4 regions of the Neobacillus sp. NRS-1170 genome follow, and region 1 is predicted to be linked to each of the others. Evidence: predicted binding sites of a transcription regulator. Region 1 holds the regulator's gene; each other region holds the start of a gene.
The links. The regulator Rex, encoded in region 1, represses fermentation and respiration genes when NADH is low (regulators of the CRP and FNR family bind a similar motif). The targets are predictions, from matches to a motif close to TTGTGAAATATTTCACAA.

Region 1 (3,071 bases):
TTGGTTTAATAATTTCCCCGCCATCATGTGACAGATGACCGGCAATGATTTTCAGTAGCGTCGATTTCCCCGCACCATTGCGGCCAACAAGAGCAACGCGGTCTCTTGTTTGTAATTCCAGCTTTATATTCGATAAAATAAGGTCAGCACCATAATATTTTTGTAGTTGATTAACCTGCAATAAAATCATAAAATTCACCTCTATACTACTCAATATTTTACCGTATTCCCAAAGGTCCGGCAATAAAGCGGGTCAGTTTGCCTGATGAGAAAACCTCATGGACAAAAAAATGTACCGATAGTTCAAAGTTTCACAGACATAGAAAGAAAAATAGTGTATGATTTAATCGGAGGATTGTTTATATGGCAGAATTCACTCATTTTAATGAAGAAGGCAGAGCAAAGATGGTTGACGTCAGTGATAAACCAGAAACGGCGCGCACAGCTCTGGCTCATTCAAGCATAACAGTCAGCAGAGAAATTTTTGAAAAAATAACGAATCATGAAATGAAAAAAGGCGATGTCTTAGCTGTTGCGCAGGTTGCCGCCGTGATGGCCGCGAAAAAGACATGGGATCTTATTCCAATGTGCCATCCTATTCCATTAACGGGAGTGAATATCTCTTTCTCGTGGGAACAGGCCGGTGACAACTATCAATTACATATTGCAGCTTCTGTTAAAACAAAAGGTAATACAGGTGTTGAAATGGAAGCGTTAACAGCAGCGTCTGCCTGTGCATTAACTGTCTATGATATGTGTAAAGCCGTTGATAAAGGCATGGTCATCGGACCGACCTATTTAGTAGAGAAAACGGGCGGTAAAAATGGAGATTTTAAGAGAACAGAACTAGTTTAACAAAACTATTTATATGGGGTGTGGGAGATTATGAGTAATGAAACGATGAAAATACCACAGGCGACAGCCAAACGGCTGCCCCTTTATTATCGATTTTTAAAAAACTTGCATTCTTCCGGCAAGCAAAGAGTTTCATCAGCAGAATTAAGTGAAGCGGTTAAGGTTGATTCGGCGACAATCCGAAGGGATTTTTCCTATTTTGGAGCCTTAGGGAAAAAGGGCTATGGATATAATGTGAATTACTTATTAACCTTCTTCCGGAAAACATTGGACCAGGATGAACTGACAAAGGTTGCCTTAATTGGGGTGGGGAATCTTGGTACAGCCTTTTTAAACTATAACTTTTTGAAAAATAATAATACGAAAATTGAATGCGCTTTTGATGTCGATCCTGGAAAAATGGGAACGACGATTCGTGAGGTACCGGTTTATCATTTGGATGAGCTGGAGAGGGTAATCACCGAACATCAAATATCAGTCGCGATTTTAACCGTTCCGGCACAGGTCGCCCAAATGATTACAGACCGGCTTGTAAAGGCAAATGTGAAAGGAATCTTAAATTTCACACCGGCAAGATTAAATGTTCCGTCCTCGCTTCGTGTTCATCACATTGATTTAGCTGTCGAGCTGCAATCACTGATTTACTTTTTAAAGCATTATCCAAATCCAACAGATGAAATCGAAGAATAAAATGTTTAAGGGCTTTTCGCAAAATTTTGCGGAAGGCCCTTTTATTATTAGGACAAGTTTTTCGAATCTTTACAACGTAACAGTGTTATGTTACATTAATACACAGAAAGGGGTTTTAATCATGAGCGAGGAGTTAATTTCGAAAAAGGAATTATTAGAGCTGGCGGGAATATCCTATGGACAGCTGTATAGATGGAAGCGTAAAGACCTCATTCCGGAGGAATGGTTTGTAAGGAAATCCACGTTTACCGGCCAGGAAACCTTCTTTCCAAAGGAAAAAATCTTAGAAAGAATCAATAAAATTCAAACGATGAAGGAAAATTTATCGTTAGATGAACTAGCAGACATGTTTTCTCCTAGTCTAAGCGATTTGCAGTTAGATAAGGATGAATTAATAAAACGTAACATTGTTTCAAATGCAGTGATGAATTTTTACCTGGAAAATGACCAAGGCAGCCCAAATTTTAATTTTTCCAGAATGCTTGAAGTTTATGTTTTAGAGAAGCTGTTGCAGTCAGGGGAGATCAATTTGGATGAAGGGAAAATGCTGCTGCAGGTGCTAAAGGACAATGCCGCGCTGATTAAGCAAAAAAGCTGTGAACTCCTGATTACCCGCAAACTTGGTGTATCATCGTGTTTCTTACTGATTAATGCGGAAGAGATCCATTTTGAGAGGGGAACGAAGATTGTCGTGCAGGTTTCCTTAATGACCTGTATGGAAGAAATTAAGTCGAAATTATTATAAAGGAGAATCCTTATGGAATTGAAAAATAGAGGAGATTTGGCCATTAATGGCTTAGGTTCTTCAAACGGCGGACAATTTAACCTAGTTACATTGAATGGCAGAGGGACGATCAACAATGATGTGGAATGTCATGAATTTGAATGCAATGGATTAGGGACGGTCAATGGGAATGTGACAGCAGATATGGCCAGAGTAAACGGGAATGCCAAGTTTAAAGGAACATTCGAGAGCCAAAAGTTGACCGTTGAAGGGACCGCGAAATTTGAGAAGAACATAAATGTCAAAAATTTAAGGATCTCTGGGAAAGCTTCAGTGGGCGGGAGCGTAAAATGTGAGGAGATTAAACTTCGGGGTATGCTTTCAGTTGGGGAAGACTGCGAAGCTGAGTATTTTAAAGGAGAATACTGCTTCACGATCGGCGGGCTCCTAAACGCAGATCAAGTTGATATAAAGATTTATGGGGAGTGCAAAGCAAAAGAGATTGGCGGGCAAACAATAACAGTAAGGCAGCATAAAGGGTCGTTCATTGGAGCTTTATTCAAGCCAATTTTCAAAGCGCAATTAGAAACGGAGTTAATTGAAGGGGACAAAATTGACCTGGAAAATACGATTGCGAAAGTGGTGCGGGGCAATCAGGTCAGAATTGGACCGAACTGTCAGATTGATGTGGTTGAGTACACAGACGAATTTTCACAGGATAAAAATGCAGTTGTGAATGATATCAGAAAGGCATAAGGGGGGAAGGGAAATGAAAAAAGACGCAAACTTGATTATCAATGGT
Region 2 (3,071 bases), on a different contig from region 1:
CATATTTTTCATTTAATATAGTAAAATAAATGCAAAAGGGGGTGTTTTCATGAAAATTGCCATTGCAGGCGGGACTGGCTTTGTCGGGAAGGCACTGGTAGATGAATTCCTAAAAAACAATCATAAAGTTGTTATTTTAACTAGAAGGTTACCTAACATAATTAAGAATGACCGAATAAAATATGTACAATGGCTGAGTGAAAATTCAAACCCCATATCCGAACTTCAGAATACGGATATTTTTATTAACCTTGCTGGGGAGTCAATTAGTAGCGGGCGGTGGACAGAGGAAAGAAAAAACAAAATATTAATCAGCCGGCTTGAGGCTGTTAAAGAGCTATTAGAAATTATAAAAAAATTGGAACGAAAACCAAAGGCATTTATTAATGCCAGTGCAGTCGGTATTTATGGAACATCATTAGACATGGTGTTTACAGAAGAAGAGCAAATACTTGGGAATGATTTCCTAGCTGAAACCGTCAGGCAATGGGAATATGAGTCGAGCTTTGCAGCAAAATTGGGAATACGCACTTCTTTTTGCAGATTCGGAATTATCCTTGACCGTGATGAAGGAGCATTGCCAAAAATTGCATTTCCATATAAGGCTTTTATTGGAGGGAATATCGGCCATGGCAGGCAGTGGATGTCGTGGATTCACATTGAAGATATAGTTAAAGGAATTACTTTTATTATTGATAACGAGGACATCCAAGGACCAGTTAATTTTACGGCACCAAACCCGGTTACGATGAGCGAGTTTGGAAAAACACTTGCACTGAAATTACACCGCCCTCACTGGTTGCCGGTTCCCAGCTTTGCCCTCCGATTATTTTTGGGAGAAATGAGTACATTAGTTGTCGATGGTCAAAAAGTATTACCTAATAAATTATTGGATTCAGGTTTTGAATTTAAATACCCTGATCTTCAAAAAGCCTTACAAAATATATTTTCTTAAAATCAGTATCATTCCTTTCCTATAAGGTAAAAATGGAAATAAGTACATAAAGTGCTTTATTTTTACCACATAGCTTGATGACGATTGACAAAAAAATGTTGAAAGGAATGAGCAAAAATGGCTGAAAAGAAGAAAAAGGATAAGGATAGAGGGAAATACAGTCTTACAAGCATGCAAGAGGTATCCTACCAGCGGGAATTTAAAATGGCAGACCGTGCAGGCGGTTATTCTGACAGAAAAACGAAACTATAGTCCACCAAATTTTTAAAGAATTTTCCATTAATGGACCCCTTTTAATTTGTTAAAACTAGAGTAGAGAGCATTTTTCCTCTCAAGAGTTAACATTTGAAAGGGGTTTTTATGATGGGCCGTTCACGCGGACATGGTTCACGAGATAAAAATAAAGCTTCACTTCCACAAGTGCCAAAAAACATGAAATCAGATGGACAGGATGTTGAGTTTTCGAAGGAAATGGCTGATGGAGCGGATCTTGAGGCACTGGCACGCGCTAATGCAGCAAACCAGCGCGTCCAAAATCGAAATAGAAAATAATCATAAAAAAAGAAGCAGGTTTGCCCTGCTTCTTTACTATGGGGAAATGGGGAATATAAAATTTTTTATTGTTCTAATGTTTTAACACTAATTCATGTTCACATTTTTTGCACGGACTTTTTGGAAATAGCCTTTGATAAAAGGTACTGCAAATCGGTCAAGTCCGAAGTAGTAAGCTCCAGTGCCTGCGAATAATAGAATCATCGCTGCTGTATAAAGAATTGGGTTAGTGCTTGTTGTTCCGGCGAGCATAAAGTTTAAGTTCATGAATGCGCCAGCGATTAATGCCGGAATCGTTGCTAATCCCACGATTAATCCTAAACCAACTAGCATTTCTCCCCAAGGAATCAAGACGTTAAAGATATGAACATTTGGGATCGCGAATTGTTGTAAAAAGTCAGCGTACCAAGCTTGCACTGCTGGATTTTCCCCTGTTGCATTTACCAGAGCTCCTTTAAGGAAACCGCCTGCATCGAAACCGCCTGTTAATTTATGATAACCTGCCTCAATCCATTGTAAGCCAAGCCAAACTCGTAATACTGTCCATACAACTGCTGCAAGAGGAGTTTTGTACCATCTCATCACAATCATCTCCTATTAATTTCTTGTGAAATATTTCACAAGTTTATTAATGATTTTAACTTCCCTTTTTGTTAGGGGTGGATCAGCTAGCTGTTATTGTAGAAGAAGTTTGTGAATCCTTTCACTATCTTCTCTACACTTTTAATATACTCTCCTCCTCAGAAAATGACAACGACTTTCACATTTTTTTAACATTTTAATATTAGAAATTTGGAGGTATTGTGAACATCATAAATTAATATCTCCATAACGTTTGTGGATGTTGTGCATAAGTGTTTTAAATAACGTAATACCAATCCGTACATTGTGGATAAGTCTGTGGAAAAATAAACAAGCCTTCCTTATGTAAAGATGACATTATTGATTTAATGTCACCCCGCTTTAAATTTAATACATTCAAGCTTTCAATGAGCAATCCCTTTTGCGACCACTGCTTTAAAATCGTCTGTATAGGTGATGATATCTCCCCATTCCATAAGCTCTTCTTCAGAAATTTTCCAGGTGTGCTTTTCTGCTTCTTGCCGAATTACAGCAAAATGATGGCGATCAGTAGAATAGATGTGATACCCTTTTTCTTTACATTGATCAATGAAAAAGTAATCCTCAGCTCGATTCACTTTTTCAAATTGAACCTGTTGAAAAACATCTTTTCTAAACATAAGTGTTGCTCCGGCAACAGTGTCAACGAAGGAATTTTCTTTACCCGACATATAAATCAGTGCTCTTTTATTTTTAAAATAAATATATAATGAACTTTTGCCGATTATTGAAATATTTTTATTTTTAAAAGCATCCATCCCACTGCTTATATATTCAGGACCGTAATAGTCATCGTCATCAAATTTTGCTATAAAATCATACTTTGATTTCATAATCCCAAAATTCAGGCAGTCGCCTAATGTTGCTTTTTCATGCAGTTGATATACCTGGACACGCTGAAAATTCTTTGCCTTTGCGATCCATTTATCAATGTCCATGGAAT
Region 3 (3,071 bases), on a different contig from region 1:
AAAGACGCAGACCAAGTGTTAAGGTATTCGCAAATTCCTCAATGATTTTCAACGGAAATAAGAATTTCATCGGCTGGAAGAAGCCTTCTCCATATCCCTTTGCGCCTTTTAGCTTGACGCCGTAGAAATGGGATAACCCCACCACCAAACAGGCTAAAGTCAAGGTTATGACTGGATCTGCAGTTGGTGATTTCCACCATAATTTCTCGTCAATGACGATTGAAAATGGCAAACCCAACATATTGGAAACAAAAATATACATGATAAGTGTCAGCCCTAGGACGTGGAATCTGCCGCCTTCCTTCCAATCCATTGTGCTGTTGATGATGCCCTTGACAAAGTCAAGCACCCATTCTAAAAAGTTCTGCATTCCTGTTGGTTTCATTGCAAGCCTGCGGGTAGAAAGCACGGCAATTAGAAAAACAACCAAACTTGCAATCGTAATCATCAGGATATTGGCACCATTAAACCAAAGACCCATAAATTCAAACTCAGGAGCTCCATGATGCATGTAAACTCACCTCGCTTCCCATTATTTATGTACATGCAACGCATGGTAAAAATAATCTATCATAATGACAATATAGGATGTCATTAGTCCTACCACTACAAAAGCGATGTGGAAATACTCAGGGTATCGAAGAGCAATTACGCCCGCGATTCCGGCTGTCGCCATCCTTTGCAGCGACCCCAGGGAGCGTACCTTCTTCCCTTCTGAAACAGCTTTATCAAACTTTTCAGTTTTCCGCACCAATAACCAAAGATTCAGGAAACTGAACACAGTCCCTAGAATCAGTCCAAGAAACACTGTTTTGTATTCGGTGAAACCCCAGCCAAGAACATAAATGGACAACAAGTAGAAAATCCATTTCTTTTGCCTGTTGTACATCTTTCGAAAATCTGGCATCGTTATTTTTCTCCTGAATAAAAATGGCGGATTGAAATCAGCATGGAATACGTTCCTGCTGCAAGTCCTAAAAGCAAACCGACTATTAAGAAAATGGGCTCGGTACCCCAATGTCTATCCAGCCATCTTCCTGCAAATATACCTATGAGAATGGAACCAACTAACTGGGAGACAATTGCGGACATTAAAGCCATAGCTTGAAATGGGTTGCGGTTATTTTGACGCATACTATCGATCCTCTCTCCAAGAGAATGTCAAGCGGGTAAGAGGTAAATTAATACGTCTAAAATGTATCAATTATGTGAAAACCCTATCATTTTACACCCTTTGTTAGCATACAATAGCGACTTGTCAAAGTCAATGACTTTACGTGAAATATACCACAAACAATTTCCCATGATTTTTGGCAATTTGATGATTAAGTTTCCACTATCATTGTATTGTAAATATTGAAGAATTTTTGACCTTTTTGTGTCTATTTTGTGAACAATGTTTTCAGAAATTTCGGGAAATAATTCTAGTTCGGGATGGTAATCATCGCCTCCATAAAATCCTCTTTGCCGGACTTTTTGGCAAAGATTTTGGCCAAGTATGTTCCCTTTGGCGGCAGCTGCTCTTCCGTGAGCTCTTTTTGAAGCTGCCCTTTTTTTAGATTGGTACCGGTGTCGAGGAAGCCAATGAACCGGTAATCCTCCGGGTTAAATAGCGCAATCCCGAATTCCTCCGCGCCGCCCGGCAAATATACCTCATATTTATACTGCCCCGGCTGATCTCCCTCACCAAATTCAAAGCCCATCACCCGCGGGTAATTGGGTTCTTCGAGTACATAGAGGTAGGGAATCCGAACCTTGGCTGCCCCCGCCTGAAGACTCAAATATCCATCCTGAACCTTTCCTTTGAAGAGAGCCGGGTCCACCGTTAACTCCACCGTGACATCCTTGGTTTGCTTCGGCTCTAAGGTAAACGCCAGCGGCAGCCGCCATTCGAGCCCGTCGACATAGTGCGGGATGTCAAACGTGTATCGGATGGTGCGTCTGCTTGTGTTCTCTATTCTAAGGATGGACTTATGAACATCCTCAGCATTGAACTTGCCAAAATGAAGCGAGCTTGGCGTGACGAGCGATTCCGTCTTAACCGCCTCATCCACCTGAATCCGTCCAGCCCCTTGTTCGTAGGTGCGATAAAAGGCGGCCGCTTTCGTTAATGGCTTAGCCGTATTCATCAAAGCCGACTTAATTTGCTCCGGCGTCCAGTCCGGATGTGCCTGCTTAATCAGCGCACACGCCCCGGCCACATGCGGCGCCGCCATACTTGTCCCCTGCAGGCTCAAGTATCCGCCCGGAACCGTCGAATTAATCGCCACTCCCGGCGCAAGCAGGTCCGGCTTAATCTCCCACGTCCCCGTCACCGGCCCCCGCGAGCTGAAGTCCGCCAGCCGGTCCACTTCCTCCGTGACCACAAGCCTTGCTTGGATCCTTCGTTTACTTAATTCTTTTTTAAAAAAGACTCCGTCACCCTTCGCGAGTGCTCCGACCGGGATGGTCATCGAAGTTTCCAAGTTCCCCATGAAGCTGCCATTCATATTATTGTAGATTAACACTGCCCTCGCCCCGGCTTTACGGGCATTTTCCGCCTTTTCGCTAAACGTTATTGTGCCTCTTTTGATCAGCGCAATTTTGCCTTGGACGTTTTGAAGGTCCTGCGGCCGGCCGATGCCGCCATCGACTAATTCTGCGGAACGGTCCAGATTCCATTCAGCCGAGCCCTCGAGCGGCTGAATCCGGAATTTATCCCGGTTTCCTTCTATTAATAATTTCGGGATTTTCATCGTCGGTGTCGAGGCGCCGACGGAAATGGCTTTCGAGGCGGTACCAGGTGAACCGACAGTCCACACATTCGGCCCGGAATTGCCGGAAGCCGCCACGGCAACGATTCCTTTTTCAACGGCTCGGTTAAGTGCTAGACTTATCGGTAGGTCGGGGCCGTTGATATCGTTCCCGAGTGAAAGGTTCACAATATCGACTTTGTCTTTGATTGCCTGTTCGATGGCCGAGAGTACCTGCTCCGTTGTACCGCCTCCGCCCGGGCCGAGCGCGCGGTAAGCGACGATCTTCGCCTCGGGGGCTACACCTTTAATTTTTCCATTAGCAGCAATGATTCCGGC
Region 4 (3,071 bases), on a different contig from region 1:
AGAAGAGATGAACATGGTTGTGTAGGCCATGCCTTTATCATCAAATTGAGTATGAAGTGGTCCAAGAGCATTTTCTGGGTTAACTTCTCTTTCCATTACAGACTTGTAGTTAAGAATCGGAATACCGTTGCGGTCCCCGGCAAAGTCTTTATTTTCAATTGCTTTAAATGCTTTTTCAAAAGAGAATACAGTCATCGTAGGTGCTAGTTTACCGGAAGCAATGAAGCGTGTGCCATCTGGCGTTACGTCAACGCCGTGAGGTGATTTCGCCACCGGAATTAAATAGATGCCGCCTTTTTGTTTTTCAGGGAAAATCATTTTTTGGCCGTTAACATCCTCATACTTGCCGTCCTTGACCATTTTCTCAAGCTCTTTCCAGTTAAAAAGAACAATATAGTCACGGTCCGCCTGTGACGCGTTAATTTCAAGGTTTGTCGTTGATTCCTCTGTATTATAAGTCGTTAATACAGCCCAATCCTTGGAGATTTTTTTACCGGCATCGGAAAGGTCGTAGGACCATGGCGGAAGCGCCACTTGGTAAGCAATATTAAGCTTTTCTTTGTTTTGATCAAACGTTACGGCACTCATGACGCCGCGGTATTTTGTGCTGTAGTCATCCAATGATTCGTATTTCGATCCAAGCGGTACAGCGAAACGAGTTGGCAGGAACATGTACTCGGTATTTTCGGTAACGAAGGCCGCACAGTGCGGACCGCTTGTGTTTGGAACTTGGATGATGTCTTTTACGGTAAAGGTTTTTAAATCCATGGCCGCCGCACGGCTGTTACCAACGTCCGTTGCAAACATGAATTTACCGTCATAGTCTCCGTTTGTTTCAGAAAAGGCAGGGTGGTGAAGGTCTCCCCATGTATAGTCACCCATTAATTTCTTGGAGTGCTCATCAAAGCCATATCCTGTTGCCGAATCTGGTGAGAATACTGGAATGGTACGAATATGACGCATCGATGGAACACCGTAAATAAACATTTGTCCAGAGTGTCCGCCAGATGCGAACAGGTAGTAGTCATCTTTTTTACCAAAAGGAACATACACCTTTTCTGCATCGCTTTTATTGCCTGCGGATGCAGCTTCCGTATTAGTCTTTGCGGAAAAATCAGCAAAGGAGATTGTCGCAGCTACGAAGCCGGCAAGTAATCCCGATGCGATTGGAATCCATTTTTTCATTGCATTACACCACCTTTTGATTATTTTGCTTCAGATGCTTGCTTAAGAAGATCAAGGACCTGCTTGCGCTCGTCATCTGTTAATGGATTTTTACCGATTACGCCTGACATAACTGCTGAAGTAGGCGCCTTTAAGAATTCCTCTATTGGCTTGCCGTGCTTGCCTTCCACATTAACAAAGGCTTGGGAAAGATCCGGTCCGACGGCGCCGCCTTTTAGATTAAGAGCTTCCACGCTGTGACAGCCAAGGCATCCTTTTTTATTAAGGATGTTATCCTCGTTTGCCGATGATGCTTTTGCGGGTTCCTCCTTAGCTTCAGTGGTTGTATTCGTTGTTTGCTTTGTATCAGCTTGAGCGGTTTGCGGCTGTTTTTCGGAGTCTCCCATGATGACTCCAAAAACAAGGTAGCCTAAACCGAAGCCAAGCAACGCGCAAATGACAAAACTTATAATGGCTTTATTCATTTTGTTTTGACCCTCCTTTTTGTCTAATGAACAACTTTATCCTACCCGCGGAGGGTTGATTAAATTGTGATGTACCTCACACCGTTTCGGATGTTTTTGAACGTTCTGTGAAAGGGCTCGCAAACCCTAGGAAAAATCGCTATTTTAAATTATTGAACGATTTGTGAATCTTAAGAATACAGAGATTTGTGACGTTGGTTGGGACATAAGGGCAAAGCGTGTGTCGGGAATCTTTCGAGGCTGAAAAAAGATATTTTGAAGTCTGAGAAAATTATTTTGTTCCACATTTATTATTATTAATAGGATAATTCATATTTTGCTAGTAAGACATTTTAGGGTGGAAATTCATCACTAAAAGCCCTTCTTTATGCCAGTGGATTAAAAATGTCTAAATTTTTTGTGTTTTTGAAATAGTATTGACATTATTCTAATACGATTATAGAATGACACTGTAATATATGAAACGATATACTTCTAATAAAGTTTAATTTGAACTTTTTCTGGTTCGGTTGTAACCGCTTCCAACTTTTGCCTCACACTAATGAAAATATGAACAATGGGTTTACATGCATCTTTTTTTGAAAGCAACAATAAGGAATAAAGGGGAGGAAAAGGAATGGCAAACAAGGAATTGAGCAGGGGTTTAAGTTCACGTCATATTCAAATGATTGCTTTGGGCGGAACGATTGGTGTAGGTCTATTTATGGGTTCTTCCAGCACAATAGGCTGGACGGGTCCATCTGTCATGCTCGCTTATGGAATTACAGGAATATTTCTATATTTAATTATGCGCGCCATGGGGGAAATGCTTTATTTGGAACCAAGTACAGGATCATTCGCAACATTTGGCTATAAGTATATCCATCCAATCGCGGGATATATGACTGCCTGGAGCAACTGGTTCCAGTGGGTAGTTGTCGGTATGGCGGAGGTTATCGCGATTGGCACCTATATGCAGTACTGGTATCCAGATCTTCCTGCATGGATTCCGGGACTTATCGCAATGGTTATTCTTGGAACAGCAAACTTTATTTCTGTTAAATCATTTGGTGAATTCGAATTTTGGTTTGCGCTAATTAAAGTAGTTACGATTGTATTGATGATTGTGGCAGGTTTTGGCTTGATTTTCTTTGGCTTTGGCAACGGCGGAGAAGCGATTGGCCTATCAAATCTCTGGAAAAACGGCGGCTTCTTTACTGGCGGCTTAAAAGGTTTCCTTTTTGCACTATCACTTGTTGTCGGTGCTTATCAAGGTGTAGAGCTTATCGGTATTACAGCTGGTGAAGCAAAAGATCCTCAGAAAACATTAAGAAACGCGATTCAAAGTACAATTTGGCGTATTCTTGTATTCTATATCGGTGCTATTTTTGTTATTGTTACTGTTTATCCTTGGGATAAGTTAACTTCACTTGGAAGCCCTTT

Region 2: a site for Rex is predicted at 2,113-2,130, ahead of ACIFOT_RS11565 (DoxX family membrane protein). Genes of this name have one in related genera too.
Region 3: a site for Rex is predicted at 1,276-1,293, ahead of ACIFOT_RS19430 (AtpZ/AtpI family protein). Genes of this name have one in related genera too.
Region 4: a site for Rex is predicted at 1,714-1,731, ahead of ACIFOT_RS08665 (cytochrome C). Genes of this name have one in related genera too.

What each region holds. Positions count from the first base shown of each region.
Region 1 covers NZ_JBITPF010000099.1:29,069-32,139, reverse strand. The annotation lists gene ACIFOT_RS30945 (ABC-F family ATP-binding cassette domain-containing protein) at 1-190, opposite strand, end outside; gene moaC (cyclic pyranopterin monophosphate synthase MoaC) at 364-855, shown strand; gene ACIFOT_RS30935 (redox-sensing transcriptional repressor Rex) at 886-1,545, shown strand; gene ACIFOT_RS30930 (YhbD family protein) at 1,667-2,290, shown strand; gene ACIFOT_RS30925 (polymer-forming cytoskeletal protein) at 2,303-3,025, shown strand; gene ACIFOT_RS30920 (cytoplasmic protein) at 3,039-3,071, shown strand, end outside.
Region 2 covers NZ_JBITPF010000025.1:291,990-295,060, reverse strand. The annotation lists gene ACIFOT_RS11580 (TIGR01777 family oxidoreductase) at 50-955, shown strand; gene ACIFOT_RS11575 (YfhE family protein) at 1,073-1,207, shown strand; gene ACIFOT_RS11570 (YfhD family protein) at 1,319-1,507, shown strand; gene ACIFOT_RS11565 (DoxX family membrane protein) at 1,595-2,089, opposite strand; gene ACIFOT_RS11560 (glycosyltransferase) at 2,494-3,071, opposite strand, start outside.
Region 3 covers NZ_JBITPF010000042.1:18,081-21,151, forward strand. The annotation lists gene atpB (F0F1 ATP synthase subunit A) at 1-511, opposite strand, end outside; gene ACIFOT_RS19425 (ATP synthase subunit I) at 533-907, opposite strand; gene ACIFOT_RS19430 (AtpZ/AtpI family protein) at 910-1,134, opposite strand; gene ACIFOT_RS19435 (S8 family serine peptidase) at 1,425-3,071, opposite strand, start outside.
Region 4 covers NZ_JBITPF010000021.1:53,320-56,390, reverse strand. The annotation lists gene nosZ (Sec-dependent nitrous-oxide reductase) at 1-1,185, opposite strand, end outside; gene ACIFOT_RS08665 (cytochrome C) at 1,206-1,649, opposite strand; gene ACIFOT_RS08660 (amino acid permease) at 2,266-3,071, shown strand, end outside.